Regions from separate parts of the Ornithinibacillus proteolyticus genome, predicted to be linked through region 1. Evidence: riboswitches for the same ligand, from Rfam matches in the RefSeq annotation. Region 1 holds a riboswitch; each other region holds the start of a gene.
The links. A riboswitch is a leader RNA that binds a small molecule or an ion and turns the genes downstream of it on or off. The one in region 1 is predicted to bind S-adenosylmethionine.
Positions count from the first base shown of each region.

Region 2: linked by a shared signal. The riboswitch ahead of AAIB49_RS13525 (methionine ABC transporter ATP-binding protein) and the one ahead of AAIB49_RS08330 (LLM class flavin-dependent oxidoreductase) in region 1 are both predicted to bind S-adenosylmethionine.
Region 3: linked by a shared signal. The riboswitch ahead of AAIB49_RS05905 (methionine ABC transporter ATP-binding protein) and the one ahead of AAIB49_RS08330 (LLM class flavin-dependent oxidoreductase) in region 1 are both predicted to bind S-adenosylmethionine.
Region 4: linked by a shared signal. The riboswitch ahead of AAIB49_RS08555 (cyclase family protein) and the one ahead of AAIB49_RS08330 (LLM class flavin-dependent oxidoreductase) in region 1 are both predicted to bind S-adenosylmethionine.

Region 1 is NZ_JBCPXV010000013.1:36,002-43,463, reverse strand. Features, by position in the region: gene AAIB49_RS08340 (SDR family oxidoreductase) at 1-192, shown strand, start outside; partial or broken gene AAIB49_RS08335 (ATP-grasp domain-containing protein) at 639-1,593, opposite strand; gene AAIB49_RS08330 (LLM class flavin-dependent oxidoreductase) at 1,613-2,662, opposite strand; SAM riboswitch class I at 2,761-2,868, opposite strand; SAM riboswitch class I at 2,991-3,100, shown strand; gene ssuE (NADPH-dependent FMN reductase) at 3,263-3,805, shown strand; gene AAIB49_RS08320 (YitT family protein) at 3,866-4,672, shown strand; gene AAIB49_RS08315 (cation:proton antiporter) at 4,864-6,657, shown strand; gene AAIB49_RS19980 (hypothetical protein) at 6,672-7,462, opposite strand, start outside.
Region 2 is NZ_JBCPXV010000029.1:2,211-9,672, reverse strand. Features, by position in the region: gene AAIB49_RS13530 (pyridoxal phosphate-dependent aminotransferase) at 89-1,264, shown strand; SAM riboswitch class I at 1,382-1,486, shown strand; gene AAIB49_RS13525 (methionine ABC transporter ATP-binding protein) at 1,591-2,595, shown strand; gene AAIB49_RS13520 (methionine ABC transporter permease) at 2,597-3,268, shown strand; gene AAIB49_RS13515 (MetQ/NlpA family ABC transporter substrate-binding protein) at 3,307-4,122, shown strand; gene polA (DNA polymerase I) at 4,272-6,908, shown strand; gene mutM (DNA-formamidopyrimidine glycosylase) at 6,921-7,462, shown strand, end outside.
Region 3 is NZ_JBCPXV010000008.1:55,410-62,871, forward strand. Features, by position in the region: gene AAIB49_RS05895 (MetQ/NlpA family ABC transporter substrate-binding protein) at 1-226, opposite strand, end outside; gene AAIB49_RS05900 (methionine ABC transporter permease) at 255-923, opposite strand; gene AAIB49_RS05905 (methionine ABC transporter ATP-binding protein) at 916-1,938, opposite strand; SAM riboswitch class I at 2,103-2,216, opposite strand; gene AAIB49_RS05910 (thioredoxin family protein) at 2,299-2,613, opposite strand; gene AAIB49_RS05915 (toprim domain-containing protein) at 2,633-2,989, opposite strand; gene gcvH (glycine cleavage system protein GcvH) at 3,150-3,533, opposite strand; gene AAIB49_RS05925 (arsenate reductase family protein) at 3,599-3,961, opposite strand; gene AAIB49_RS05930 (acyl-CoA dehydrogenase family protein) at 4,556-6,340, opposite strand; gene AAIB49_RS05935 (acetyl-CoA C-acetyltransferase) at 6,528-7,462, opposite strand, start outside.
Region 4 is NZ_JBCPXV010000014.1:2,867-10,328, reverse strand. Features, by position in the region: gene rbsK (ribokinase) at 1-830, shown strand, start outside; gene AAIB49_RS08560 (5-methyltetrahydropteroyltriglutamate--homocysteine S-methyltransferase) at 850-1,953, opposite strand; gene AAIB49_RS08555 (cyclase family protein) at 2,018-2,776, opposite strand; SAM riboswitch class I at 2,862-2,963, opposite strand; gene AAIB49_RS08550 (hypothetical protein) at 3,108-6,563, shown strand; gene AAIB49_RS08545 (Cof-type HAD-IIB family hydrolase) at 7,092-7,462, shown strand, end outside.

The DNA.
Region 1 (7,462 bases):
AACATTTCTGCATCCATGAAAAACATTAACCCATTTGGAATGGAGCGCACCAAACCAGTCCAAGGTGTTATCCCACGCATTGGAAAACCTGAAGAAGTAGCACAAGTTGCATTATTCCTAGCATCCGACGAATCTAGCTTTGTAAATGGTACAGTCATCACCGCAGATGGTGGATGGACCGCAGCATTTTAATTCATTTATACATGGAAAGAAATCGCGCGAAGTTTTACTACTACTTCGCGCGAGATTCATTCCTTTTCGCGCGGGAATCACTTAAACTCGCGGCACTTTCTTCCCTTTTCGCGCGAACCTTATCCTATTTCGCGCCACATTCACTACCCCGCGCGATTTCTCCACAGGCTCGCGCTTTTTTTACTTCTCCCCGCGCGAACTCTACTTTCCGTTCTCAATCAAACTTACTCTCGCGCGACTTTCTACCCTTTTCGCGCGAGAAACCCTTTAACTCGCGACACTTTCTCCCATTTTCGCGCGACTCCCATCACCTTTCACGCCACATTCACTACCCCGCGCGATTTCACTCCAGGCTCGCGCTTTTTTCACTATTCCTCGCGCGACACTTATCCTTTCTCGCGCGAAATACACCTACACCCGCGCGAGCCCAAGCCTACCCACACACTCTACAAATCTACCAACTCCACAACCTTCGCCAATTCCTTCCCTAAATACTCTGCAACCGCAAGCATTCCATATACCCCACCGTTTGCTTCTGCTTCGCTATTATAATTTGTATTCGTATTAATATCATAGGTAAAAATATTGCCATCTTTATCCTCAATAAATTCAATTCCAGCGATATGAATGTGATTAGCTGCTAGTAGTTGTTCATATTTTTCGATGATCGGGTGGTTAAATCCTTCTCTTATCTGGAATTTTGCTGGTTGGGAGCTTTCTTCGCCTACTGGGCAGAAGAGATCATCTATTGTGCATGCGTCTGCCGGACATAGTTCAAAACCTTCTGACGTATCAACGCGAACGGCGTAGAGAAATTTCCCGCCAACAAATTCACAACGCGTGATATAGGATTCCGGGGACTCGATATAATCTTGAAGCAATGTGATACCATCGACTGGTTCTTCAAAGCTATCCCCGTCTAAATATTGCTCTAATGCCTCCACCGAAGTGAAAAGTTGTACACCAAGCCCTTTTCCTGCTCGGTTATGCTTGGTAATAAATTTCTTCCCTTCAAATGCCTTCGCTGCCTTTAAAATATCAGCTTTTCCAACTGCGGCAATCGTTCTCGGGGTCTTAATTCCGAATTTCTCAAGCTCCAAATATTGTAGGACCTTACTTATTTCTAGCTGGAGCACACGACTTCCATTAATGACGACCCTGCCATGATGCTCCAACCAGGAAAGAACCGCACTTGTTAATTCTGGGGCAAAGCGATGTCCCCTTGTATGGGAGGAGGCGCTCATACGGCTATAAAAAACTCCTTCAGGTGGAACGGAGGTAAGGTCCACCGTGCCATGTACTAGATTCCAATCTTCATAGGGTAAATCTAACTCTTCCAATCGCTTGAATAAATGCTCGGTCCATTCGGCTATTCTCATGTATCACATAAATTTTACTCATCATAAAAAACCCCCTGCTTCTAATTTGTTAATGCGGAGCGCAATTCTTCTACTTTAGGCATTACCTGTTTTGAGAATCGCTCTAATTCCTCTAGCTGTGGGGAGCATTGTAACAATAGTAAGTCTACCCCTACCTGCTCAAAGGCGATGATTTGTTTCGCGATTTGCTCCGGTGTGCCGATCAGATTTGGACGAATTCCTCGATTGGATACGGAATAATCCTGTAGTTGAATCTGCTGTTCCAGCTCTGATTTCGATGTAAAGTCTTTAAATCCTGCATATCCACTTAGGTCGTTTACGGTTGTGATTCGTTTTAATTCTTCCTGAGCTTCTTCCTCTGTATCACGACAAATGACGTAGGCTGCCATGCCAATTGTGCGGAAAGGCTCTCGTCCTGCTTCTTGTCTACGCTGTTTCATATCAGCAATCTTGGCTTGCGCCTCCTCCACTGTATGTCCATGGATGACATACGCATCACAAAGCGATGAAATGACTTGTTTCCCTTTCTCACTTTCGCCACCCGCATATAAAATTGGGTTTGGCCGTTGGACAGGTTTAGGGGAAAGCTTGGTGTTCTCTATTTGATAAAACTGGCCCTGATAGGAGAAGGTTTCCTCCGTCCATAATCCTTTCAAAATCTCAATAAACTCTGCTGTTCGGTCATATCTTTCATCATGTGCGGTAAAATCACCACCATATTGCTTCGCCTCCTCGGCCCACCAGCCAGAAACAACATTTAAGGTAAAGCGTCCATTACTAATATGGTCGATGTTTGCCGCCATTTTTGCTGTAACAGCTGGATTATGAAACACGGGACGAACCGCTGTCATGATCTCGATTTTTTCTGTTACGGCTGCTAAAGCTGCGGCTAGAGACCATGCCTCTAAGGAATCCTTGTCTGTGCCTTTAATATCATTCAAGTAAAGCTCCGCAATTAAGGTAGTATCATAGCCCCATTTTTCTGCTGATTGAATTACTTTCTTTGCATAGTCAAACGTTGGTGGCATCTTTTCATCCTCGACATTACGTAACCACCCGCCAAAAATCGGTAACCAAAATCCGTACTTCATAAAACTTCCTCCTCATCCACTTGTGTTCTATCTGTAAAACAAAAAAATCTCCTTCCCTAGATAGGAAAAGAGATGACGACTAAAAATAAGTATGCACTCTCCTATCTTCCAAGCAATTGCTTGATGGAATTGGCACAGTATTCTTATGAAAGAACCTGTTGCCGAGGCTTCAAAGGGCCATGTCCCTCCACCTCTCTTGATAAGATCAAAAATTATTTGATTATTTCCTCTATCATAAAGTAACCCTTTCCACCTTGTCAATCATTAATTCCTACTTGACTGATAGGAATTGTTCGAATAGAATATAACAATAATTGCACACCACTACTTCTTATCAAGAGAAGTCGAGGGACCAGGCCCGATGACGCTTCAGCAACCTCTGATATATCATGTCAGAAAGGTGCTAATTCCGACGAGATTATTCTTGGGAGATAAGAGATTACATACAACAATGTAAAATCCCTTTATTCTCATTAGAAGAATAAGGGATTTTTTTGCTGATAGTAAGTATATGCTAAGAAAAAACACATTCACGAAAAGGGCCGAATGTGCGTTTTCTAATGAATCAATGCAAGGAAATAGGAAAGGATGAGAATAGGAATGAGTGAGATTGTGATAATTTCTGGTAGTACTGCTACATTATCTGGCTCTGAGCAGGTATTACGTTATTTCGGGAGCCTATTACATGAGAGACAATTTTCAGTCACCCATATGTCGGTAAAGGATGTAGCCTATCAAGATCTTTTTGACATGAATATAAACAGTCCAAAAATAAAACAAATGACAGCATTAATCGAAAATGCCCACGGTATCCTGATTGGGTCACCTGTTTATAAGGGAGCTTATTCCGGGGTGTTAAAAGCATTCATTGATCTTCTGCCACAGGATGTGTTGAAGCATAAGCCAGTCCTTCCGATTATGACTGGTGGGAGTCCTTCCCATCTTTTAGCCCTCGAATATACACTGAAGCCACTATTAGCCACATTAAAGGCGCATAATTTAAAAGGCCTCTACCTATTGGATCAAACAATCAATAAACAGAGGGAAATACCAATAGTAGATGAGGAAACCATACAGCGAGCAAGAAAACAGCTTGATTATTTCTGTAAATTAGTAGTTCACAGGCAGACAACGCCCATTTAGATGATTCAGCAGAATTTTAACTAAAGATACTAATTTACATACACTAGGGAGAGTTACATCATGAAAAATATAATCGTCATCATCGGATCCTTTATTGTTGCATTTGCCTTTAATTTCTTTCTGGTCCCTTTTGGTATCTTAAGTAGTGGCGTTAGCGGGATAGCTATTTTGGTTGGGCTCATTACACCACTTGATATCGGAATTCTGACCTTTATCTTTAATTTACCGTTACTCTTATTGGGCTATGTTAAATTAGGGAAGAGGATTACCGTGAATACGTTGATTTGTGTCGTGTCCCTATCTTTCTTTTTATATATTTTACCGGTAGTTGCGATAACGGATGATATTTTGCTTTCAACCATCTTTGGAGGAATTATTGGTGGAATTGGAGTCGGTATCATACTGAAATATTCCGGAACCTCTGGTGGTCTGGACATTATCGCGATTATTATTTCCCGTAATAGTAATATTAGTGTAGGGCTACTGCTTACCGGAATGAATGGTATCATTGTCCTCTTATCTGGTGCTATCTTTAGCTGGGACATTGCATTATATACCCTTTTATCTATTTATTTGACCGGGAAAGTTATCGATGCGATTCACACCAGTCATATCAAACTGACCATGCAGATTGTGACATCAAAAGGAGATCAAATTAGAAAGGAATTACTGCAATCCGTTTATCGTGGGATTACGATTACGGAGGGATTCGGTGGTTATACAGAAGAAAAGAAACAAATTCTAATGATGGTCGTGACCCGTTATGAGACCGTGAAAATTAAAGAAATCGTTCGTCAACACGATGACAAAGCGTTTATTAACATCTTTCAAACCGTTGAAATTGATGGTGAATTTGCAAAGAACTAACGAAAGAACTCGTCTGCCCTGCTTCCTTTTCTATTTTCACCCTAATAGAAAAGGAATTTGGGGATAAGATGTTAGTAGTCGTATTCATTTTTCTATGTTAGCAAAAAAATAAAACATTACATTAGCTATTGAACGAAGCCAGTGATAAAATACGCTTATTCATTACATATAACATAAGAAGGTGACTAGATATTCATACAGAATTTGTACTCATTAGTATTGTTATTGTCATTTCACTCGGTATCTTATCACAATGGTTAGCCTGGAGAATTCAATGGCCATCTATTGTCATCATGTCTGTTGCCGGATTATTAATTGGTCCGGTATTCGGATTAATTAATCCGCAAGAAGCGCTTGGGAGTCTTTATAGTCCCATTATCTCGCTTGCAGTGGCATTAATTTTATTTGAAGGTAGTACAAGCTTAGATGTACGGGAATTAAAGGGGGTATCGAAGTCGGTATTCCGAATCGTCACGTTTGGTACTACGTTAGCCTGGATTGGTGGCTCCTTAGCTGCTCATTTCATTGCAGGACTTAGTTTAGAAATATCGTTTATTATTGGTGGCCTGTTTGTCGTAACAGGTCCTACCGTTATTATCCCTTTATTAAGACAAGCAAAATTAACCTCACGGGTATCTTCTGTCTTAAAGTGGGAAGGTATTATTGTTGATCCAATCGGGCCGTTGCTTGCCCTCTTTGCCTATGAGATTATTAAGATTACATCATTAGAATCGTTTAGCTTTCATAATTTTATTCCATTCTTTATTGACTCCCTTTTAGCGGTGGTAGTGGGGATTGTGATTGGAATAGTAGTAAGTTTTCTAGCAGGAAAAGGCTGGTTCCCTGAATACCTAAAGTCTCCTATCATCTTTTGTTTCGTGCTCATTTGCTTTACCATCGGAGAATCGATTATGCATGAAACTGGGATGCTGGCTGTTACGGTGATGGGATTAACACTCGCAAGAACGAAAAAATATGTTCACTCTATCAGTAGTGTGACCCATTTCATGGAGAACATTTCTGTCATGCTTACATCAACCGTGTTTATTTTACTTACGGCTTCCCTTACAAGAGAAACGATAGTTGATGTCTTCACATGGCCAATTATTGCCTTTGTACTTGTTATGTTGTTTGTCGTAAGGCCGTTTTCTATTTGGACTTCCACCATTGGTACAGAAATGACCTTAAAAGAAAGAGCACTAGTTGGGTGGATTGCACCGAGAGGGATTGTCGCACTGACGGTTTCAGGTTATTTTGCAGGAATACTGGTTGAGGATGGCTATTCCAATGCTACTATCTTAACACCATTAACCTTAGCACTAGTGTTGATCACGGTTTGTGCACATGGATTTTCAATTGGTCCAATCGCGAGAAAGCTAGGCTTGGCTAATAATGAATCAACTGGTGTCGTGATGGTTGGGGCTAGCAGTTTTTCCATTGCATTAGCCGCTCATTTAAAAGAGATGGGGACACCGGTATTAATTACCGATACGTCTAATACCCGGTTACACCAAGCAAGAACATTAGGGATAGAAACATATCATGGGGAAATTTTATCCGAGCAAAGCGAATTCGATATTGATATGACTCCGTATGATAGGATGCTAGCGATGACAGGCGATGTCGCATACAATGCACTCGTTTGCCAATCGTATATTCCAGAGTTTGGCTACCAAAATATCTTTGCCCTCCCTGCTAAAAGGCAGAATTCCAAAGGGGCAGAGCTCCCACCTTCTATTAAAGCCAACCTATTATTTGGCGAGGGAGAAAGCTTTACCGAATTAAACAAAAAGGTTAATATTGGCTATCAACTAAAGAATTTCTTTATTGAAGAGAAAAAGACTGTCCTTAAGGAAGACCTGCCATTTACAGGTACTCCATTATGTATTAAAAAGAAAAATGGCAACATTGTCTTGGTTACGTTGAAGGAAAAACTCACGCTCGATGAGGGGGATCAGCTTGTTGCTTTAGTGCTGGAGGAGTAATCCTCCAGCTTTTTTTATTCACTAACCTGTAGCAACTTGATGAGCTCCGCCACCTTTTCATCACTACCTGGGTCAATATACACTAATGCTGTATTGTCGATGATATCGGTATAGAATTTCTCACCTGCAGGGTACTGGCCATCCCAGCGTAAAGGAACATTGTATATATTAATCGTTCCATCTCCATTACCACTATACGTTACCGAACCATCCACTAAGCGAGAACCCGATAGCTGAATAACATCTTCTGGATAGCTAGCACTGGTCTCATCAATCGGGTTAATCGGTGTACCAGCTGGAATATAGTTAACATACAATCCATCAATATCCTGGTTAGGTCCAAGCTGCAACCAAACCCGAGCATATTCGATTTGTTCACTAGAGTATTGCGTTAGTACGCTATCCTGATTCCCTTCTTGTACATTACTATTCTCATAATCTTGTATTAACATAACCGAATTACTTCCATCATATGACACCCAATTAACGGAATCAATGTGAATCGTCTCGTCAATCGTAGGCATATCATCCATTATCTTCTCCGCCATAGCAAACATTTCTATTGTTCGTTCATCATCGACATTAGGCGAGCCATTTTTAAAAATAGCATCTATTTCTTGCCCAAATTCTTTCGTATCAGGAAGAATGTTAACGGTATAATTCGTCTTGTCCACCTCGGCATCTTCCCATGCTTCTGCTACATAATGTAGGTTTTCCATTGCATAATGCTCATTTAAGTAGCTTTCTACATCTAATGCACCGTCTGCCGAGTCAGGTGTCGATGTTGAGGCTTCTTCCTCACTTT
Region 2 (7,462 bases), on a different contig from region 1:
TGTCTAGCAGAAAGTGCTTTACAAATTTCATGATAATGACTATAGTTAGTTACTAGAATTTGACTGACTTTTCAGGAGAGTGGATGAAATGTATCACTTTGAACAATCAAAATTACTACAAAGATTACCAGAGCAGTTCTTTGCATCTTTAGTTCAAAAGGTTCAAAGATTAGCAAGTCAAGGACACGATATTATCAATTTAGGGCAAGGAAATCCTGACTTACCAACTCCAAAACATATTATAGAGGAGTTAAAGATAGCTGCAGATAACCCTAATTATCATAAATATTCGCCATTTCGTGGACAACAATTTTTAAAAGAAGCAATTGCGGAATTTTATATGCGAGAATATCATGTGGAAATAGACCCAAATAAAGAGGTTGCAATTTTATTTGGTGCTAAAACTGGCTTAGTCGAGATTAGTCAATGCCTGCTCAATCCTGGTGACTTAGCCCTATTGCCAGATCCAGGATATCCGGATTATATGTCCGGAATTGCTATGGCAAATGCAGATATTGCATTAATGCCATTGAAAAAAGAAAATGGTTTCTTACCGAATTATTCTGCAATAGAAAAGGACACACTTGACAGAGCAAAGTTAATGTTTTTAAATTATCCTAATAATCCAACTGCGGCAATAGCAACTAAAGATTTCTTTGATGAGACCGTTATGTTAGCTAACGCGCACAACATTTGTGTGGTTCATGATTTTGCATATGGTGCCATCGGTTTTGACGGGAATAGACCACAGAGTTTTCTGCAATCTGAAGGTGCTAAGGATATTGGAGTAGAAATGTATACCTTGTCCAAAACCTATAATATGGCTGGTTGGCGAGTTGGTTTTGCGGTAGGGAATCAGTCGGTTATTGAGAGTATAAACCTTATTCAAGACCATCTTTATGTTAGTTTATTTAGTGGTATTCAACAAGCTGCCGCAAAAGCACTATTAGGGAGTCAAGAGAATGTTTCGGAACTTGTTCACATTTACGAAGCTAGACGTGACAAGTTTATCGAGAAGCTCCATGATATCGGCTGGAAGGTTGAAGCACCAAAAGGGACTTTTTTTGCCTGGTTACCAGTTCCAGAGGGGTATACGTCAGAGCAGTTCGCAGATTTATTACTAGAGAAAGCACATGTCGTGGTGGCTCCAGGAAATGGTTTTGGCGAGAGTGGCGAAGGTTATGTACGACTTGGCTTACTTGACCATGAAGATCGTCTTATAGAAGCGGCAGAGCGAATCGGGAGCTTAAAAATTTTTCGCTAGCCAATTCAATCGAAGGATTTGAAAATAAAAAATGAATAAAATTTACTAAATTTCGTTGACAAATGGAAAGCACGAGATTAATATAATATCTAACGTAAAATTAAATATAAATTATTTATCTTATCCAGAGTGACCGAGGGAACAGGCCCGAAGACGTCACAGCAACCTTCTTCGTGAGTGGTGCTACCTCCTGCAGAATGCTATCATTCTGAAAGATAAGGATTGAATCTATCTATTCAAAACTCTCTTTCAGGTGCAAAGAGGGTTTTTTTTGTTATTTAACAAGAATGTTAACGGAGTGAGTAATTTGAAGTGTGGTGGAGCAAATGATTAAGCTGGAACACGTTAGTAAGGTTTACAAATCGAAGAAAAGTACTGTTGTTGGTGTTGATGATGTCTCCTTATCTATTCAAAAAGGAGAAGTATATGGAATTGTTGGCTATAGTGGTGCAGGTAAAAGCACGTTGATTCGCTGTATGAATATTCTGGAACGACCTACCTCAGGGAAAGTAATCATAGACGGAGTTGATTTACTACAGCTTTCGAAAAAATCTCTACGTGAGGCTAGACAAGCGATCGGGATGATTTTTCAAGGGTTTTACTTAGTAGCATCGAAAACGGTTTTTGATAATGTTGCTTTCGCATTAAAAGCCGCAGGTGTAGAAAAGAGCAAGCGAAGAGAACGTGTATTGGAATTGCTTGAGCTAGTAGGGCTTTCTGATAAGGCGAACCACTATCCAGCACAATTAAGTGGTGGACAGAAGCAACGAGTAAGTATTGCTCGTGCATTAGCCAATAATCCAAAAGTATTATTATGTGATGAAGCGACATCAGCACTTGACCCTAGTACGACTAAATCCATTCTAAATCTATTGAAAAGAATTAATCAGGAGCTTGGGATAACAATAGTTATTATTACTCATGAGATGGAAGTAGTGAAAGAAATTTGTGATAGATGTGCTGTCATGCAAGATGGAAAGATTATAGAAGAGGGACCTTCCTACGATATCTTTTCCCAACCGACTAAACCATTAACAAAGCAGTTTATCAAAAGTGTGTTAGATTTTGAATTGCCACAAAAGCTACGTGATGCATGTGCTGGAGTGTTAGTTCGACTGCAATTTAGAGGGAATCTTGCAAGTGAAACTGTCGTGTCCGATATGCTGCAAAGCTTTAATGTAAGAGGAAATATTCTTCATGGAAAAGTGGAATATATTAAGGAGACGCCATTGGGGATTTTTATTATGGAATTAAATGGCGAGGAAACGGAAGTTAATCATGCGATTGATTATTTAAAAAATCGCATCCAGCAAGTAGAGGTGATCAAATAAAATGGCCGATTTTTTAACTAGAATCGTAGAGTTATTACCAGAATTAAATACAGCATTTCTTGAGACTTTAATTATGGTCGGGATTGCGTTACTTGTCGCTGTTTTCCTCGGGTTACCAATAGGAATTCTATTATATGTAACAGACCAAGGGTTATTTCTAGAAAATCGATTTTTAAAATTATTAGTTGGGATCGTGGTTAACTTAGTACGATCTGTTCCGTTTATTATTTTATTAGTATTCTTATTGCCGTTTACTAAGCTACTTGTGAATACAACGATTGGACCACTAGCGGCCTCAGTATCGTTATCAGTAGCTGCCATTCCATTTTATGCCAGAATAGTAGAATCATCGGCAAGAGAAATTGATAAGGGGGTTATTGAAGCGGCAGTTGCCGTAGGTGCATCACCTTGGATGATCATAAAAGATATTATCCTTCCAGAAGCTAAACCGGGTCTTATTAGTGGATTAACCATTACTTGTATTAGTTTAATAGGATATTCGGCAATGGCTGGCACTGTAGGTGGTGGCGGGATAGGAGATTTAGCTATTCGATATGGATACTATCGCTATGATGATACCGTCATGTTTACTACCGTTATTATATTAATTGTATTAGTTCAATTCGTACAGTACCTTGGTGATTTTCTAGCGAAAGCTTTTAATAAACGTTAAGTAGTAAGTGAAAAAACAATTTTAGGAGGAAACAAGTTATGAAAAAATATTTAGTAGCGATAACAGCATTTTTATTTATACTTCTTCTTGCTGCATGTGGATCTGAATCAGATGGAGATAAGAAAACAATTCAATTCGGGGCAACTACCGGGCCTTATAGTGATATGGTAACAAAGGCAATTGCGCCATTATTAGAGGAAAAAGGATATGAAGTAAAGAATACAGAGTTTAGTGATTACATCCAACCAAATAATGCGTTAGCTAATGGCGATTTAGATGCTAATTTATTTCAACATAGTATATATTTAGATGCCTTCGCGAAGGAGAATAAGTTAGATTTATCATCGGTTATTATCGTTCCAACTGCGCCAATGGGGTTATACTCAAATAAATATGATAGTATTGGGGATATTGAAGAAGGAAGTACTGTTGTAATTGCCAATGATCCAACTAACTTAGCAAGAACATTAGTAATGCTACAGGATGAGGGGCTAATTACGATAAATGAAGAAGTAGATCCCCTAACTGCATCAGTAAAGGATATTGAAGAGAATCTAAAGAATTTAAACTTTCAAGAAATTGAAGCGGGACAATTACCACGTGCTGTTGAAAATGAAGATTTAGCCGCTGTTCCAGGAAATTTTGCACTGGCAGCAAACTTGAATCTTCTTGATGCATTAGCTTTAGAGAATATGCCAGATGAGTACCGTAATGTTGTAGCCGTAAAAACAGAGGATTTAGAATCGCAGTTTGTTCAAGACATCAAGGAAGTCATTGAATCAGAAGAGTTTGAAGCAATTATAGATGAAGAATTCCAAGGCTTTGGTAAGCCTGAATGGATGCAAAATAGATAATGTAAAAAGAGTGCCTTGGTACTTCCTCAAAAACATTAGTGTTCTACTCTAACGGTTTGGAGGGTACCCTTTAGGTGCTCTTTTTTTACGTGTTCTAGCTTAAATGGTAAAATAGATGAAAAGTGTGATACGGACAAGGAGGAATACCAATGACAAAGAAATTGGTTTTGATAGATGGAAACAGTATTATTTACCGTGCTTTTTTTGCATTACCACTGCTGAATAATGATAAAGGTGTCTACACCAATGCGGTATATGGATTTACAACCATGTTACTTCGTATTTTAGAGGAAAAGAAGCCAACCCATATGCTTGTTGCCTTTGATGCCGGTAAAACAACCTTTAGACATAGCACGTATAAGGAATATAAGGGTGGTCGTCAGAAGACACCACCAGAGCTATCTGAGCAATTTCCACTAGTGAAGGAATTACTTAATGCATTTCAGATTCGTCATTATGAGTTAAATCAATATGAAGCAGATGATATTATTGGAACATTAGCAAAGCAAGCAAAAGAACAGAACGTTGAAGTAGAAGTCATTTCAGGTGACAAAGATATGCTTCAGCTAGTATCTGATAACGTTACGGTTAATGTTACAAAAAAAGGAATATCTGATGTAGAGGCGTATACACCACAATACCTATTTGAGAAAATGGAGATAACACCAGAGCAAATTATTGAATTAAAATCACTAATGGGTGATAGCTCCGATAATATTCCAGGAGTTCCTGGTGTAGGAGAAAAAACAGCAACCAAACTATTAAAGCAATATCAAACACTGGATAATTTATATGAGCATTTAGATGAGGTTAGTGGGAAGAAATTAAAGGAGAACCTAACGAACCATAAAGAGGATGCTTTCATGAGTAGAGAACTCGCAACCATTAATTGTGATTCACCAATAGAAGTGTCTATTAATGATTTGTCCTATGAAGGTTATCCGAATCAAGATGTGGCTAATTTATTCAAGGATTTAGGATTCCAGTCGCTATTAGATCGGGTCGGCTCAGAAGATATAGTAGAAGAAACGGAAGAAGAACTAGAAGAACTAAACTATACGATAGTAAAAGAGATTACTTCGGACATGTTTACCGGTGAAGAAGCGTTAGTAATTGAAATGCTTAGCGATAGTTACCATACCGCACCAATAGAAGGAATTGGCATAACCAATCGGGAAAAGGCTTATTTTATACCAACTAATGTAGCGCTAGAGTCAGAGGAATTTAAAAAATGGGCAGAAAATCCAGCTAATAAGAAAGTTGTATTCGATGCCAAACAATCCGTAGTTTCTTTATTAAAGAAAGGGATTCACCTAAAGGGAGTTAGATTTGATGTACTGCTTGCATCCTATCTTCTAAATCCTGCCGAAAATAATCATGATATTCCGGCTATTGCGCATAGATGGGGATTCAAGTCTGTTCGATTTGATGAAGAGGTATATGGTAAAGGTGCAAAGATGAAGATTCCAGAGCAAGAGACGCTCGCAGAACATATTGCACGTAAAACCAATGTGCTCATAAAGCTTGAGGAAAAGATGGAAGAAGAATTACGTGAACATGAGCTGTATTCCTTACTCAAAGAATTGGAGATGCCATTAGCATTAATTTTAGCGGAAATGGAGCATACAGGTGTACTGGTTGATGTTGCAAGATTAGAGGAAATGGGAACAGAATTGAAGCAACGATTAGCGGAAGTAGAACAGGAGATATACGAATTAGCTGGAGAGAAATTCAACATTAATTCTCCTAAACAGCTAGGACCAATCCTCTTCGAAAAACTTGGATTACCGGTTATTAAGAAGACGAAAACTGGCTACTCTACTGCAGCAGATGTGTTAGAGCAGTTAGAGCCTCAACACGAAATTGTTTCGAAAATACTACTTTATCGCCAATTAGGTAAGCTTCAATCTACGTATATTGAAGGGCTACTAAAGGTAGTCGATAAGAAAACGAGTAAAATCCATACCCGTTATAATCAAGCTTTAACACAAACTGGGCGTTTAAGCTCGATTGATCCTAATCTACAAAATATCCCGATTCGAATTGAAGAAGGACGCAAAATTAGACAAGCATTTGTTCCTTCGAAAAAGGATTGGATTATGTTTGCAGCGGATTACTCACAAATTGAATTACGTGTACTAGCCCATATTGCGAAGGATGAAAAATTAATTGCTGCTTTTAAAAATGGGGAGGATATTCATACGCAGACAGCAATGGAAGTATTCCATGTGGATAAAGATGATGTAACTTCGAATATGCGCAGACAGGCCAAGGCTGTTAACTTCGGAATTGTCTATGGTATTAGTGATTTTGGGCTTTCTCAAAGTCTTGGAATCACTCGTAAAGAAGCGAAGCAATTCATCGAACGTTATTTGGAAAGCTATCCTGGAGTCAAAGCCTATATGGATGACATTGTACAGGAAGCGAAGCATAAAGGCTATGTGACAACATTGATGCATCGGAGAAGATATTTACCTGAGATTACGAGTAGAAACTTTAATTTAAGAAGTTTTGCAGAAAGAACGGCTATGAATACACCAATCCAAGGTACTGCAGCTGATATCATAAAGAAAGCAATGATTGATTTGCGTGAAAAACTACAAGAAGAAAAGATGCAAGCACGCATGCTACTTCAAGTTCACGATGAATTAATTTTAGAAGCACCAAGGGAAGAACTTGAGAAACTGAAGGAAATTGTTCCAGCTATGATGGAGAATACAGTCGAGTTAAATGTTCCTTTAAAAGCAGACTATTCTTATGGTGATAGCTGGTATGATGCAAAATAAGGAGAAATTGAAATGCCAGAGCTACCAGAAGTAGAGACAATACGTAACACATTAAAACGATTTGTATTAAATCGTACGATAGAGGATGTAAAGGTTTATTGGGGGAAGATTATCAAGAAACCAGATGATGTGGAACATTTTAAACAGCTTTTAATCGGACAAACCATTCATGACATAAAACGGAAGGGCAAGTTTCTGTTGTTTGAATTAGATGATTATACACTAATTTCTCATTTGAGGATGGAAGGGAAATATAGTGTACACTACAAGGATGAACCGGTGAAAAAGCATACCCATGTCATCTTTTCATTCACTACTGAGGAAGAACTAAGGTATAATGATGTTCGTAAATTTGGAACGATGCATATTGTGAAAAAAGGGGAAGAGCTACTGCAGAAGCCTTTGGTTCAGCTAGGGCCTGACCCGTTTGACAAAGCATTTACAGCAGAGTATTTTTATAAAAAGCTAAAGGCAACGAACCGTTCCATTAAGTCTGTATTATTGGATCAGACGATTGTAGCCGGATTAGGCAATATTTATGTGGATGAAACATT
Region 3 (7,462 bases), on a different contig from region 1:
TCGCATCAATAGTTCCTTCATCTAGATCAAGGTTTAACAAGTTGTAATCGGAATACTCTTCAATTTCAATAGTAACTCCTTCTTCCTCTAGTAACGGTTTAGCTTTTTCTAATACTTCTGCATGAGGAGTACTTGTAGCACCGATTTTGATGACATGGCCATCACTTCCACAAGCAGCTAACAAACTAATAAGTAAAATAGATAGTAGAACTAATAATTTCTTCATTTGGTAATCTCCTTTTATTCAATGTATTTTATCTTTTATCCAATTTATTAGTAATAAAGTCACCAATGAATTGGAATATGAAAACAATAATAACAATTAAAACGGTACATACAAACACGACATCAAAGTCACGTCGTACAAATCCATGATAATAGGCAAAGTCACCAAGGCCACCTGCACCGATAACACCAGCTACCGCCGTATATCCTATTAATGCAATAGCAGTTACTGTTATACCAGAGACAAGAGCTGGCATGGATTCCGGTAACAACACTTTAAAAATGATTGTTTTTGTTTTAGCGCCCATTGACTGTGCTGCCTCGACAACGCCTCTATTAACCTCACGCAATCCAATCTCTACTAACCTTGCATAAAACGGGGCTGCACCTACAATCAACGCTGGAGTCGCAGCATTAGGCCCCCTAATGGTTCCGATTAAGAATTTAGTGAATGGAATCAATAACAATATAAGAATAATAAACGGAATAGCTCGAAATACGTTTACGATTGTGGCTACAATAAAATTCAATACTTTATTTTCCCAAAGTCCACCATTTGAAGTTAAATAAAGTAAAAGTCCTAATATTATTCCAAAAATAACCGTCCCAACTAAGGCTAAAAGGGTCATATAGAACGTTTCACCCGTTGCCACTAGTAATTTCTCTATTACTACATTAGGAAATAATTCATTAAGCATGGTTTAAAACCTCCACTTCTACAGTGGTTTTTTCCGTAATATATTGGATTGTATTGTTTATTTCATGGTCACTTCCGTTAATTTGTACTACTAGGGTCCCATAAGCACCAAGTTTAGTTTGCGTAATTTTTCCTTGAAGAATATTGACTTCAATTTCAAATTCCTTAGATAACTGACTAATTAAAGCTTGATTTGCAGAATCCCCGACGAAATGTAAACGAACAACCCTTCCGCTTGTATAAACATCTAATAATTGACTCAAATCACCATCTGAGTCACCCATCACTTGTTCGACGAATTTCTTAGTAACGGGCTGCTTCGGTTTGAGGAACACATCTAGCACATCCCCCTGCTCCACAATCTTTCCTTTTTCCATCACAGCAACTCGGTTACAAATTTTCTTGATAACATGCATTTCATGGGTAATTAATATAATGGTAAGTCCTAATCTTTCATTAATATCCACCAAAAGGTCTAATATGGAATCCGTTGTTTCTGGATCTAATGCAGAGGTTGCTTCATCACATAATAACACTTTAGGATTATTCGCAATTGCTCTTGCAATACCAACTCGCTGCTTCTGCCCGCCACTTAATTGAGAAGGATATGCATTCTCTCTTCCAGCAAGTCCTACAAGCTCAATTAGTTCCTTTACTCGATCTTCTCTTTCTTTTACAGGAACTCCAGCAATCTCTAATGGAAATGCAATATTCTCACGAACTGTACGTGACCATAGAAGATTAAAATGCTGAAAAATCATCCCAATATCCTGTCTAGCAATTCTTAGTTCATTCTTATTCATTGCCGTTATATTTTTGCCTTGAATGGATACCTGACCAGAAGTAGGGTCTTCGAGACGATTTAGCAAACGAATAAATGTACTTTTTCCCGCACCACTATAGCCAATCACACCAAATATATCACCATCTTCAATGGTTAAACTTAAATTATCCACTGCTTTGATTTCTTTCTGATCAAAGCGAAATACTTTTGTCAGATCTTTAATAGATATCATTCCATATCCCTCCTCTTTCTATGATGTACTAATTTCGGAAATGCATAAATATATTCGTATCTATATCACGTCATGATAAGAATTGATTTTTCCCTTTCCAAATAAAAAACGTCTTTCTGTAAGAGAACAGAAAGACGTAATAGTAATTATTAAATCCTAACGTTCCCTCATCTTTCAAAGCCAATTGCTTTGTAGGACTTGGCACCTTTTTCAAACACGAAAGTTTGAAGGTTGCCGCGGTATCATAGGGCCTTTCCCTCCACCGCTCTGGATAAGAGATTTACATTATTCAATTTTTCAACAGAATTTACTATATCATCAGTATATAGACGTGTCAATAAAAAAATGCAATATAATTTATTATTTATCTCGAAATAATTCTGGTTGATATTCTAAAAGGTAACGATATATATTCCCAATCGATTGAAATGCATAGATTTTTTCTTTAATATCATGATCCTTCTTTATGACAAGACAAGGAACACTTTCGATTTTATTGTCTTGCATGAAATCCGGATACAAAGAAGCATTCATTTCATAAAATATGTTCTCTTGATGCACTGCTTCTATCTTATCTAGCATTGTCCTGGCTATGTGGCAAGTACCACAAAAAGGGGTATATATATACAGTAAATATTCTTGTTGTTCAAGAACTTCTTTGGAAATCTCGTTCAATTTATCACCTACTTGAAAGCTAGACTAAATAATGGGGATTAACAGCGATTTGCTTACCAAGTAGAAGCATTGCTAAAATTCGTTCTGGGGTAGCAGCTACTTCTCGATACTCACTACTAACATAAATATGCTCTGCATGAGGTAACTCAAGGGAAAGTTGTTTCCGAAGCTTCATCCCAGATTTGTCTTCATCAACAAAGATATAAACATCCTTTTCATCCAACTGGTAGGTTTCTAGCATTTCATCAAAACGTTCTATATCAAACGTTCCATTCGTACAAATAATTGTAATCTGGTCATTAATAACTTTCTCAAGTTGCCTTTTATCCGTTAAACCCTCAACAATTATAACACGTTCAGTTTGATGTGAAATCATGGTAGATCCCCCTCATATGATTAGAGCGTAAGGCGTCCAAACACAAATAGGTGAACATAATCTCCATCGGGATTGACGCCTAGAGCTGGATATTTTTGAAATGAAAACTGACTCTTTTCCGTAAAGCTTGGAAAAAAGTCAGTCTTAGATGTTTAACATATTATTCTTGTTCGATTATTTCTTTATATGCCTCAGGCGAAAGTAGATTATCAAGCTCAGATTCATCACTAGGCTCGATGACAATCATCCATGCACCTTCATATGGAGCTTCGTTTACAAGCTCAGGGCTATCCTCTAAATCTGTATTTACTTCGACAATTTTCCCACTAATTGGCGCATATAATTCAGACACTGTTTTTACAGACTCAACGCTACCAAAAGGCTCATCAACTTGTATTTCATCTCCAACCTCTGGAAGCTCAACAAATACGATATCACCTAATTCGTCCTGAGCGAAGTCTGTAATCCCTACACGAACAGTGTTACCTTCTTTTTTTACCCATTCATGTTCTTTTGAATATAATAAGTCGTTTGGTAAGCTCACGTAAAATCCCTCCGAATAATTGGTTGTACATTAACTATACAATCTATTATAGATTTATGCTAGTATTATTGATTAGCCCATTTCGCTTGAAACTCTTCTTCCTTAAAGCCAACTGTTACAGTATTACCATCTGTTACAATAGGTCGTTTAATTAGCATACCATCAGAAGCAAGAATCTCTGCCATTTCTTCAGTAGATGCATCTTGAATTTTATCTTTTATATTTAATTCACGATACTTTTTCCCGCTTGTGTTAAAGAACTTCTTAGCAGGAAGTTCGCTATTTTCAATTAACTCTAGAATCTCTTCCTTAGAAGGTGTTTCTTCCACAATATGTATGCTGTTATACACTACGTTATGCTCATCAAACCATTTCTTCGCTTTTTTACAAGTTCCACAATTCGGATACCAATAAAATGTTAATGCCATTATAGCTCCTCCTTTTCTACGGATATTTTACCATGTATGAGAAGGAATTATAAGTAGAGAAAAAAATTAATAGATTACTGTGATTATATGTTTTGTAACAAGATAGCTACATAGTTCTGATTGGATGCATAGCAAGAATAGGGAAACCTTCTAGTTATTAAAACACTCAGTATCAACCTCTCCAAGATTTCAATTAGTTCCCTACATATACCCTGTATGAATTGCCAGGAACGTAATATCCTATCTTATGAATAGTTCGGATCTAATTAGTTTGTCCATTCCATTTCAAACTACCCCATCTAAAAAAACTCATAGAGCCCTTCATCAAAATAGGTATATTCTTCGTTACATAGCTGCGGGGGGATCTATCTAATTCATTTGTGGATGCGACCTTTCTGTGCTCACATGCTCCCCTTTCAAAGATAGATGAGCCCTTTCTTCGATCACATGCTCCCCATCCACAAATAGATGCGAACAACCTCCACATACATACTCCCTATCACCAGTAAACCCCATACCTAATGAAAAGCAACCCCGATATCGGGGTTGCTTTTCATTAGATATTATTTAACTAACGGTTAATCCTAGCGAAATTTACAATGTGTATTTTTCAGCTTCAATAATGCTTGCTGCAATTTCACGTTTCTTGGCAATGACATTTGTCGGTGTGTGGCGGGTTAGCTTACGTAAGGATGAAAGCATCATACGTAATGTATCGCCTTCCTCTACCGCAATTAATGTTTCCTTTGCATCTGCCTCGATACGGTTGAATGCCTCTTGAACATATACTTGAGTATAAAGTAGTTTTTGTTTATTCTTTTCGACTCCAGTAGCATTAATCGCTTTTTCAGTGCGGAGAATTGCGCTCTCCATATTGTACACTTCAGCGACCATATCAGCTAAGTTCACAAGGATTTCTTGTTCTTTTTCGATTTTTTGCATGTATTTTTGTGCAGCTAAACCAGCACCAAGTAAGACGATTTTCTTTGCATTCCTTAATAAATACTTTTCCTGTTCTAATGGTTCTGTACCTGGCTCCTCTGGCATTAGCATCATTAATTCCTCTTGTAAGCTCATCGCTTTTTGGAATAGAGGTAACTCACCTTTCATTGCTTTCTTGAGTAGTGTACCTGGAACAAGTAGGCGATTGATTTCATTCGTACCTTCGAAAATTCGGTTGATACGAGAATCACGATAGATACGCTCTACTTCGTATTCCTGCATAAAGCCATATCCACCATGCATTTGGACTGCTTCATCTGCAGCATGGTCTAATAATTCGGTAGCCGTATATTTATTCATTGAGCACTCGATTTGGTATTCTGCAATTGCACGAGCAATTTCACGACCATCTTTTAATTGTTCTTCTGTTAATGCCCCCATGCGTTGCTCAAACAAGCCAACTGTACGATACACTGCACTTTCATTAGCATAAATTTCCGAAGCAATCGTAGCTAGTTTTTCTTGTGTAAGTGTGAATTGTGAAATCCGTGTATTAAATTGCTTACGTTGATTTACGTATTGGGTAGCCACCTCTAAAGCACGTTTCGCTCCCCCAACACCACCAATTGCTAGTTTATAACGTCCAACATTTAAAATATTAAATGCGATAATATGACCGCGACCTTTTTCACCAAGGAGGTTCTCTACCGGTACTTCCGCATCCTCTAAAATTAAAGTACGTGTGGAAGATGATTTAATGCCCATTTTCTTCTCTTCTGGTCCAGTAGAGACACCTGGGAATTCCCGTTCAACAATAAATGCAGTAAAATGCTCGCCATCGATTTTCGCATACACAACAAATACATCAGCGAAAGCGGAGTTCGTAATCCACTGTTTTTCTCCATTTAAAATATAGTGGGTTCCTGCTTCGTTTAATGTAGCCGTTGTTTTGGCACCTAATGCGTCAGAACCTGAGCCTGGTTCAGTTAACGCGTAAGCTGCAATCAGTTCTCCTGTCGCAAGCTTTGGTAAATATTTAGCTTTTTGTTGTTCGTTTCCAAAGAACACGATAGGGAGAGAACCAATTCCTACATGTGCTCCGTGCGTGATGGAGAATCCACCTGCTCGTGAAAATTTTTCTGTGATTAAAGACGAACTGATTTTATCAAGGGCTAGGCCGCCATATTCCTCTGGCACATCAGCACCTAGTAGTCCTAATTCCCCTGCTTTTTTCAATAGCTCTACTGAGTGTTCGAATTCGTGGTTCTCTAACTTTTCTACTAGTGGTAATACTTCACCCGCTACGAAGTCTTCTGTTGTTTTGGCAATCATCTTATGTTCATCTGTGAAATCTTCTGGTGTGATAATGTCCTCGCCAGTTAAGTCTTCAATTAAGAAGGATCCACCTTTAAATAATTTTTCTTTTGTTTCACTCATTTTTAACATCCTCTCTTGGATATAGTTTCTTAATGGAATAAATATACTTTGCTCTGAACAAAAATTATTAAATATACTTGTTCCATCGAGTACTTACATACCGCAGGGAGGACTAATGTCTTTCCCTGCAGTACTCTATGTGAGTTAAAAAATAATATTACTACTGCATTGCCAAAAATCTACCAATCTACAATAATTCAAATACTCCCGCTGCTCCCATTCCGCCACCAATACACATGGTGACTACTCCAAACTGGATATTGCGACGTTTCATTTCGTAAGCTAGACTTAGCGTCAATTTGGTTCCAGTCATGCCTAATGGATGACCTAGGGCAATTGCACCACCATTAACATTTACTATAGATGAATCTAAATTTAGTGCTTGAATCACCCGAACAGATTGGGACGCAAATGCCTCATTTAGTTCGAATAGTCCAACATCTGATAAGCTTAACCCAGCAATTTCTAATGCCTTTGGTATTGCTTTAACTGGTCCTACCCCCATTATTTCCGGTTCGACACCAGCAACAGCGAAGGATCGGAATTTAACTAAAGGTTTTAAGCCTTCCGCTTCTGCCTTTTCCCTATCCATGACAAGTACGGATGCTGCGCCATCACTCATTTGTGAGGAGTTCCCCGCTGTAACGGTTCCCTTCACATGGAATGCAGGACGTAGCTTAGCCAATACTTCAAGGGTTGTATCAGGTCTTACACCTTCATCTGTATCAAATAAGAAAGTTTTCTCTTCTACCTTGTTATTTTTTCCAATAAAGCGTTCAGTCACTTCAACTGGAACGATTTCATCCTTAAACTTACCTTCTGCTAGGGCTTGTGCTGCACGCTTATGACTTTCTACCGCAAATGCATCCTGTTCCTCACGAGATATGCCAAAACGATTAGCCACTTCTTCTGCGGTATGCCCCATTCCCATGTAATAACCTGGTGCACTTTCTACTAAACTAGGGTTTGGTTTAATGACATGCCCTGGCATTGGCACTAGACTCATAGATTCCGCTCCACCTGCGATAATCGTATCACTAGCGCCAAGCATGATACGTTCTGAAGCATAAGCAATACTTTGTAGTCCAGAAGAACAATAACGGTTTATGGTGATACCTGGTA
Region 4 (7,462 bases), on a different contig from region 1:
CCACTGATCGAGTACCAGAAAAGGGAGAAACCGTAATGGGGAAAAACTTTGCCACCTACCCTGGTGGTAAGGGAGCCAATCAGGCAGTCGCAGCTGCAAGACTAGGCGCTACCGTGCAATTAATTGGAGCGGTGGGAGATGACACCTTTGGAAAAAGCTTACGAGAGAATCTGCAGAGAGAAGGAATTGATACAACAGGTGTTGAGATAAAAGAAGGAATTGCTACCGGTACAGCAACAATTATATTAGCAGAGCAAGATAATCGGATTATCGTGGCACCAGGAGCAAATTCACATGTAACCAAAGATATGGTAGCGAAATATGAGGAACAAATTAAGAATAGTGATGTGGTACTGCTACAGTTAGAAATTCCAATAGAAACCATTTTTTATGTTACAAGCTTAGCACACCGATTCGAAGTTCCGGTTATTGTCAATCCAGCTCCTTATCAACAGCTGCCGGAAGAAGTATATCAAGCGGCTACTTTTATTACACCGAATGAAGGGGAAGCAAAGGAGATGTTCTCCGAGATTTCACCTGAAGGACTTCAGGACAAGCTCATCATCACGAAAGGTTCAGAGGGAACGCTATATGTTGATCAGAAGGAAGAAATACTAGTGCCGGCCTATTCGGTTTCCGTACAGGATACAACTGGAGCAGGGGATACCTTTAATGGTGCACTTGCCGTTCTAATCGGCGGGGGAGCAACCCGAGAAGCAGCTATCCAATTTGCCAATGCGGCTGCCGGATTATCCGTTACAAAAATAGGAGCACAAGCTGGTATGCCGACAAGTGAGCAAGTATTGGAGTTTATGCAGAAGAATAAATAGGGGGGAGAGTCCCCCTATTTTATCCCCATACCTCTTTCGTAATATCCACAATAAACTTCAATTTCGCCCATTGCTGTTCTTCCGTTAACTTATTTCCATGATGAGTAGAAGAAAAGCCACACTGTGGACTTAATGCAAGCTGATCCAGCGGCACATAGCGACTGGCTTCTTGAATACGACGCTTAATTTCTTCTTTATCTTCCAATTCACCAAACTTTGAAGTAACAAGACCTAATACAACACATGCGCCACCTTTAGGGATGTAATTTAATGGCTTGAAATCACCAGACCGCTCGTCATCATACTCTAGGAAAAATCCATTCACCTTTTCTTTTGCAAATAATGTTGGTGCAATCTGTGCATAGCTACCTTCAAATGCCCATCTAGATTCATAGTTTCCCCGACAGAGATGGGTGGTAACATATAAATCATCTGGTTTATCCTCTAATACACTGTTGACGACATGAAGGGATAGCTCAATTAATTCCTCACGGGAGAGTTCAGGCTCATATGCTACTAGACTATCTGCATTCAGACCAGTAATATAAACATCGTCTAATTGTATATATCGGACACCGATATCGTAAAAGGCCTTTAACGCATCCCGGTAGGCTTGGATAACATCCTTCGCATATTCCTCGACAGTAGGATAAACCGCCGTGTTTCGAATACCACGATGGAATAATTGGTTAGGACTAGGAATGGTTTGCTTGGCAACGGCACGTCCAGCTACTATTTCATTAAATAATTTAAAGTCTTCAAGGAATGGATGATCCTCATTAAAGGAGATCTTGCCGATATTGCGAACATCATATGGTTCTGTTTCCACGCCTTGAAACTTAATGCCTCTTTCCGGCACATAGCCTTCAAATCCATTTAGATTTTCAAGAAAATCAATATGCCACCATGAGCGACGAAATTCTCCATCGGTCACTAGCTCCAGCCCGACTTCAATTTGTTTATCCACGATACGCTGTAGTTCCTTATTCTCTACTTCTCTTAGTTCTGCTTTGGAAATATTGCCATTCTTATAGTCTTCTCTTGCTTTTAATAGATTTTCCGGGCGTAGTAAGCTCCCTACATGGTCAGCTCGAAATGGCGCTTGAAATGTTTTCGTAGTCATGTTAATTCCTTCTTTCTTTTTGATTATAGTGGGATTTGCTTCTAGTTTTATTACTTTAAATTTTCTATGGTAATAACGCAAAAGATCGTACGGGGAATCCGGATGCTCCTTTTGCTTTTGGAACGATGTTAAAGATAACGGCGCCCTTAGCAGGTACCTTATCTAGATTAGTAAGCAGCTCTATTTGGTAAGTATCCTGGTCCAGCACATAATATTCGCCTACTAGTGCTCCATTTTTTCGGTAATCGACCGCAGAATCTGTATCAAACGTTTCATGGCCGATAGCTTTGATTTGACGTTCTTCAAATAGGAATTTCAGGGCATTTAGTCCCCAACCTGGTGCATGGGCATTGCCATCTTCATCTTTATTTTCGAATAAAGCGTGATCAGGCCAACGTTTACTCCAATCGGTTCTCAGCGCGACAAAGCTTCCTGCTTCAATTAGACCATGCTCTGCTTCAAAAGCTAGAATGTCGCTTGTAGATAGCGTAAAGTCGTTATCCGTAGCTGCTTCCTTTGATTTATCAATGACTACAAGAGGTAACACAAGCTCTTTTAAGTCTAAATCCGCTAGATATCTTCTATCCCGTACAAAATGGATTGGTGCATCCAGGTGTGTACCATATTGCCCGGGGAAGGTAAAGCTTTGCGCAAAGAAACCATCATCATGGGTAAATAAGGTTTTAAATTCCGCTGCTTCAAATGCAGAAAAGTGTGGTGAATCGGGACCAAAGGCATGCGTTAGGTCCACCCACTCTTTTTCCTTTAATTGTTCCATTGCTTTTAATACGTCATTCGTGTTGTTCCGGATTTCGTTTGTCATTTCCTCACCTCATTTATTTAGTAAACAATCAAAAAACCTCTTCTCATAAATAAGAAGAGGCTAAACAAATTTAGGTTAGGTGCTCTTCTTATCTTCTAGCAAATGCTACTGGAATTGGCACAGTACTCAAAATGAGTCCGCTGCCGAGGCTTCAAAGGGCCAGTCCCTCCACCTCTCTGGATAAGAATCGGTCATTTAATTGTTACTATTCACTCTACATCGCTCCAAAGAGTATGTCAAGCTATAATTTTCTATATATTAAAAAATTATAATGATTCCATTAGTCGTTATTGGTATGATGAGTATATCGAAACCAAAAGGTGGGTGTTCTATGACACAACTTAGTCCGGATGAAAAGAGAGAAATCGTTCGCGAGGAACTTCATCAATTAGTGAAGGCGCGATACATCAATATGAATGTCGCAGCCAAAATTGTCCAGGCACATACAAAATATTATCAAACTATATCACGAGTGAACCAAATCAGGCAGGAAACGGTAAAGCAGGGACAGCCAAAGAAAGAACCAACAGTCACCATCACCCCTCAACCTACAAGCTTAGCGCCGAAAAACGAAGCCGTTCAATCGAAGCCGATTACGAAAGAGAAGAAGACGTTATCAGAAAAACAGGTGAGGGATCGGAATATTACCTGGGGCTTGAATCTCGGTGTAATCCTATTACTTTTAGGGGGATTAGTTCTTGCGACGAGTACATGGGATACACTTGGTGCTTGGGCGAAAACAGGACTAATCTCAACGGTTGCTATTTTGTTTTATGGATTGGCAGGCTTAACTAGCAGAATTCTCCAAATAACGAAAACAGCATTTGCATTTCTTGTGTTAGGTAGCTTGTTTTTACCAATTATCGTTGTATCTGTCGGCTATTTTGAGCTATTTGGAAGTTATTTCTCCTTTTCTGGAGAGGGGAAATTTTTATTGGGGGCAATCGGAACTTTATTCATTCTCCCTATATATACTTACTTTGCTTTTACGCAATCATCCCGTCTTTTTGTCTGGTTTTCGTATATAGCAATTAGTGTGTTCGTCGGTCTTTTGCTAGCAGCGTTATACGTACCGGTAGATGTTTTTTATCTAGGGATCATGGTATACAATGCTGCTTTAATCATCGGTTATCGGTTGCTAAAGGAGAAGAAGCGATTAAAGCCTTTTATTACGGAATTCATTCCATTTATACAAGCAAATCTCATCCTATCTACCTTATTCATGCTCATGTTCTATGATCAAGCATGGATGTATAGCTTTAATTTATTAGTAACTGCAGTTATCTACTTTTCGATGATATTTGTTACCAAGCACCAATCCTATCATTTCGTGTTTACAGCTATGGTCGTTTATGGTGGCTACCAGCTAGTGGAAAACTCAATATTGGCAGGTGTTGGCGAGATAGCTTATGCATTGTTAGGGGTATTTTTCATCGTTTTACCAAAGCTGATGAAGGATGCAGGATCTTTACAGAAAATATTTCAAGTTACGAGTGCGGTCGTCTCAGTTCTAGCATTTATATATATTACCTTTGAAGGGCTAATGATAAGAGCAGGCGAGGGCTCACTTGTTTTATTTCTTGCCTATGTTATTATGGCACTTCATTTTGCTTACCTTGCTTCACTTGTTACGAATAAGCTATTCCATTATTTAAGTCCTATTTTCTTAGTAAGTGCTTTGTATCAGCTTACTTTACTAGGTCAAGAGTGGATTGGTTATGAATCTATTATTCTTCCTGGATTTATATTGGCCTATCTTTTTTATATGCTAGGTGGTTGTCTCATAAACATATCACTTTGGCAGCCAATGAAGAATAGTACGCGTGATGTGAGTAGTATTGCGATGATTTTTTGTTTATTCGCAAGCTTTGTTATGTTCGAAAGCCTTGAGCTAAGTATTATGCTATTCTTCCTTGCTGGATTGGCGATTGTCATGAATACGTATGAAACACGTACGCATTTGCTACAGATGGCACCATGGTTGCATGGGGTAGCATTAGGATTAGCCGTTACCGTTTTATATAGTCATGTTGCACGACAAGATGCACCATACCTTGAGGATGCTTTTCTAACTATGGGAATCGTACTCGGTAGTATAGTCGTTTTAGCCGGTAGCTATAGTTGGAAAACGATGAATCAGAAGAAGTTCGCAGAGAGTAGTTTTTATCTTGCCCAATTGTTCTATGGAATTGGTATGCTAGGGAGCTTAACACTGGAGCCAGTGACTAGTGCGTTGATTACATTGGGTGGAATAGCAATGGCTTATTTGCTATACCGGAAAACAAGCTGGACTGCTATTCCCTATGTCCTTGCCAGCTTTTCTCTATTTTTCTATTTCCATCTTCTGCATATTATTCATGAGAGGATAGCCACAATTCCAGAAGTGTTCGAATGGTTCGAATGGATATTAGGAACGATATTGCTACTAGGTGTTGGATTCGTTAGCGGTAAAAAGGATTTCCTAATGCAACGAGCTTTTCACTGGGTGGGGCAAATTTACTTGCCATTAGCGTTAATTCTTACGAGCATTATTAATGGAGCAGATGCATTATGGGCATTTCTACTAGCAACGGCTATCTATGGGATTACCGTTACATTGGTTAAGAAGGAATGGCAACGGAAAACATTTTTCTATGCAGGCTGGACGACATTCTGGATTTCCCTTCCATTAGCCCTTTCCAAATGGGACTGGAATCTTGACTATATTTACACGTATTTCATCGTTAGTCTGTTGTTGTTTGTAGGTTGGATGATTGGAGATAGCGAATGGAAAAAACGAATTGCCTATTATTTTATTCCGTTCTCTAGTATCGGTATCTTCGGCTTTGTGATGAGCTATTCCCATGATGCTATCTCGTTTGGAATAACCCTCTTATTTGGAGCACTTGTCATGTACGTGTTACACCGTATGAAATGGGATATATTAACCATTCTCCCATTATTATTGCTATACGTAGGGACGATAAATTTCGGAAATACACCCGAGATGCTAGCATATAAGCCATACATTTATGCTTCATTTGCTGTGGTGGGATTAATAGTCGGCCGGATAATCTATCCAACGCTTTATCAATTAGAGACAAAACAATTTAAACTAGATTGGTATACGTTCATAGGATTTCTTGCATGCCTTAATGTATATCAGTTCAGCATTTTCACGGATCAGTTAGCTTTCAAGCTTCTTCCAGGTGTCTTAATCGTCACTGGATTACTACTTAATCGAAACCGTGTGGCAGACATTTCTGCAACATGGATCACATTTGCTGCTTTTGTCTTTGCACTACAACCATATTATGCACTGCTAGGTCACATAGAAATCGCGCCATTATTCGAAAGAGAATGCTATGTACTACCTTGGATCTTAGTCGTTATTGTTCTAAGAAAATCCGTCCTGAAGGAAAAGAAAGAAGTAGCGAACTATATTCAGTGGGCCGTACTAGTCATCGTAGCACTTTTACTAGTACAGGACGGCTTAGCGAGCAACACAATATATGATGCCTTAATCATCGGGGCACTATCCTTGGCATCACTCATTGCAGGTATGATCTATCAAATAAAGTCCTTTTTCTTTGTAGGCGCAGGCGTACTCTTATTCAACGTGCTAATGCAAACAAGACCATACTGGGGTAACCTACCATGGTGGGGTTATCTATTAATCGCTGGATCAATTTTAATAACGATAGCTAGCTACAATGAATGGCAAAAGCAGAAATCATCAGAAGGAAAAAAGACACTCGTAACAAAATTTAAAAAGCATGTGATCGAGCGGATGAAGAAGTGGGATTAATTTGTTTTAGAGGTGAATGAGGGAGTGTTGGTTGTTGGGGAGTGGGTGCGGAGTTCGCGCGGGAATGTTTGGAAGTCGCGCGAGGAAGGTGAGAAATCGCGCGGGAATTCCGGAGTTCGCGCGGGAATCCCTGAAATTCGCGCGGGGAAGTCGAGAAATCGCGCGAGAACCCAGAGGTCGCGCGAAAAACCCAAGAGGTCGCGCGAAAATCCCAAGAGGTCGCGCGAAAAACCCAAGAAGTCGCGCGAAAATCCCGAGAGGTCGCGCGGAAACCCAGAATCGCGCGGGAATCCCCGAAATTCGCGCGAGAATGCCAAGAAATCGCGTGGGAATCCCAAAAAATCGCGCGAGAACCCAGAAGCCGCGCACAAAACTCCAAGAAGTCGCGCAAAAGCCCCCGGAAACCGCGCCCCCCCCCCACACAAAATTACCAAACCCACAAGCTTCTCTATATTTGTTGACTTGTAAAGCCTTTCAATGGTTAGAATGAAAGTAGAATAAAATTCACTTAAAAGGAGATCTATCACCATGTCCCAACAAAGTATTGTATTTTTTGATATAGACGGTACATTATTAGATCACGAGAAGAAATTACCACGTTCGACGAAGGAAGCAATTCAGGAGTTACAAAGAAAAGGGCATATTGTCGCCATTGCAACAGGGCGTGGACCATTTATGTTTAAAAATCTATTGAAAGAATTAGGGATCAACACGTATGTTAGCTATAACGGGCAATATGTCGTAGTTGAAGAAGAGGAAGTCTACACGAACTCTTTACAGATGCCCACATTAAAGAACCTGACCGATCAAGCTTTAGCTAATGGGCATCCAGTTCTCTTTATGGATCCTGACGGTATGAATGCTAATGTATCAGAACATCCACATATAACGGAAAGTAT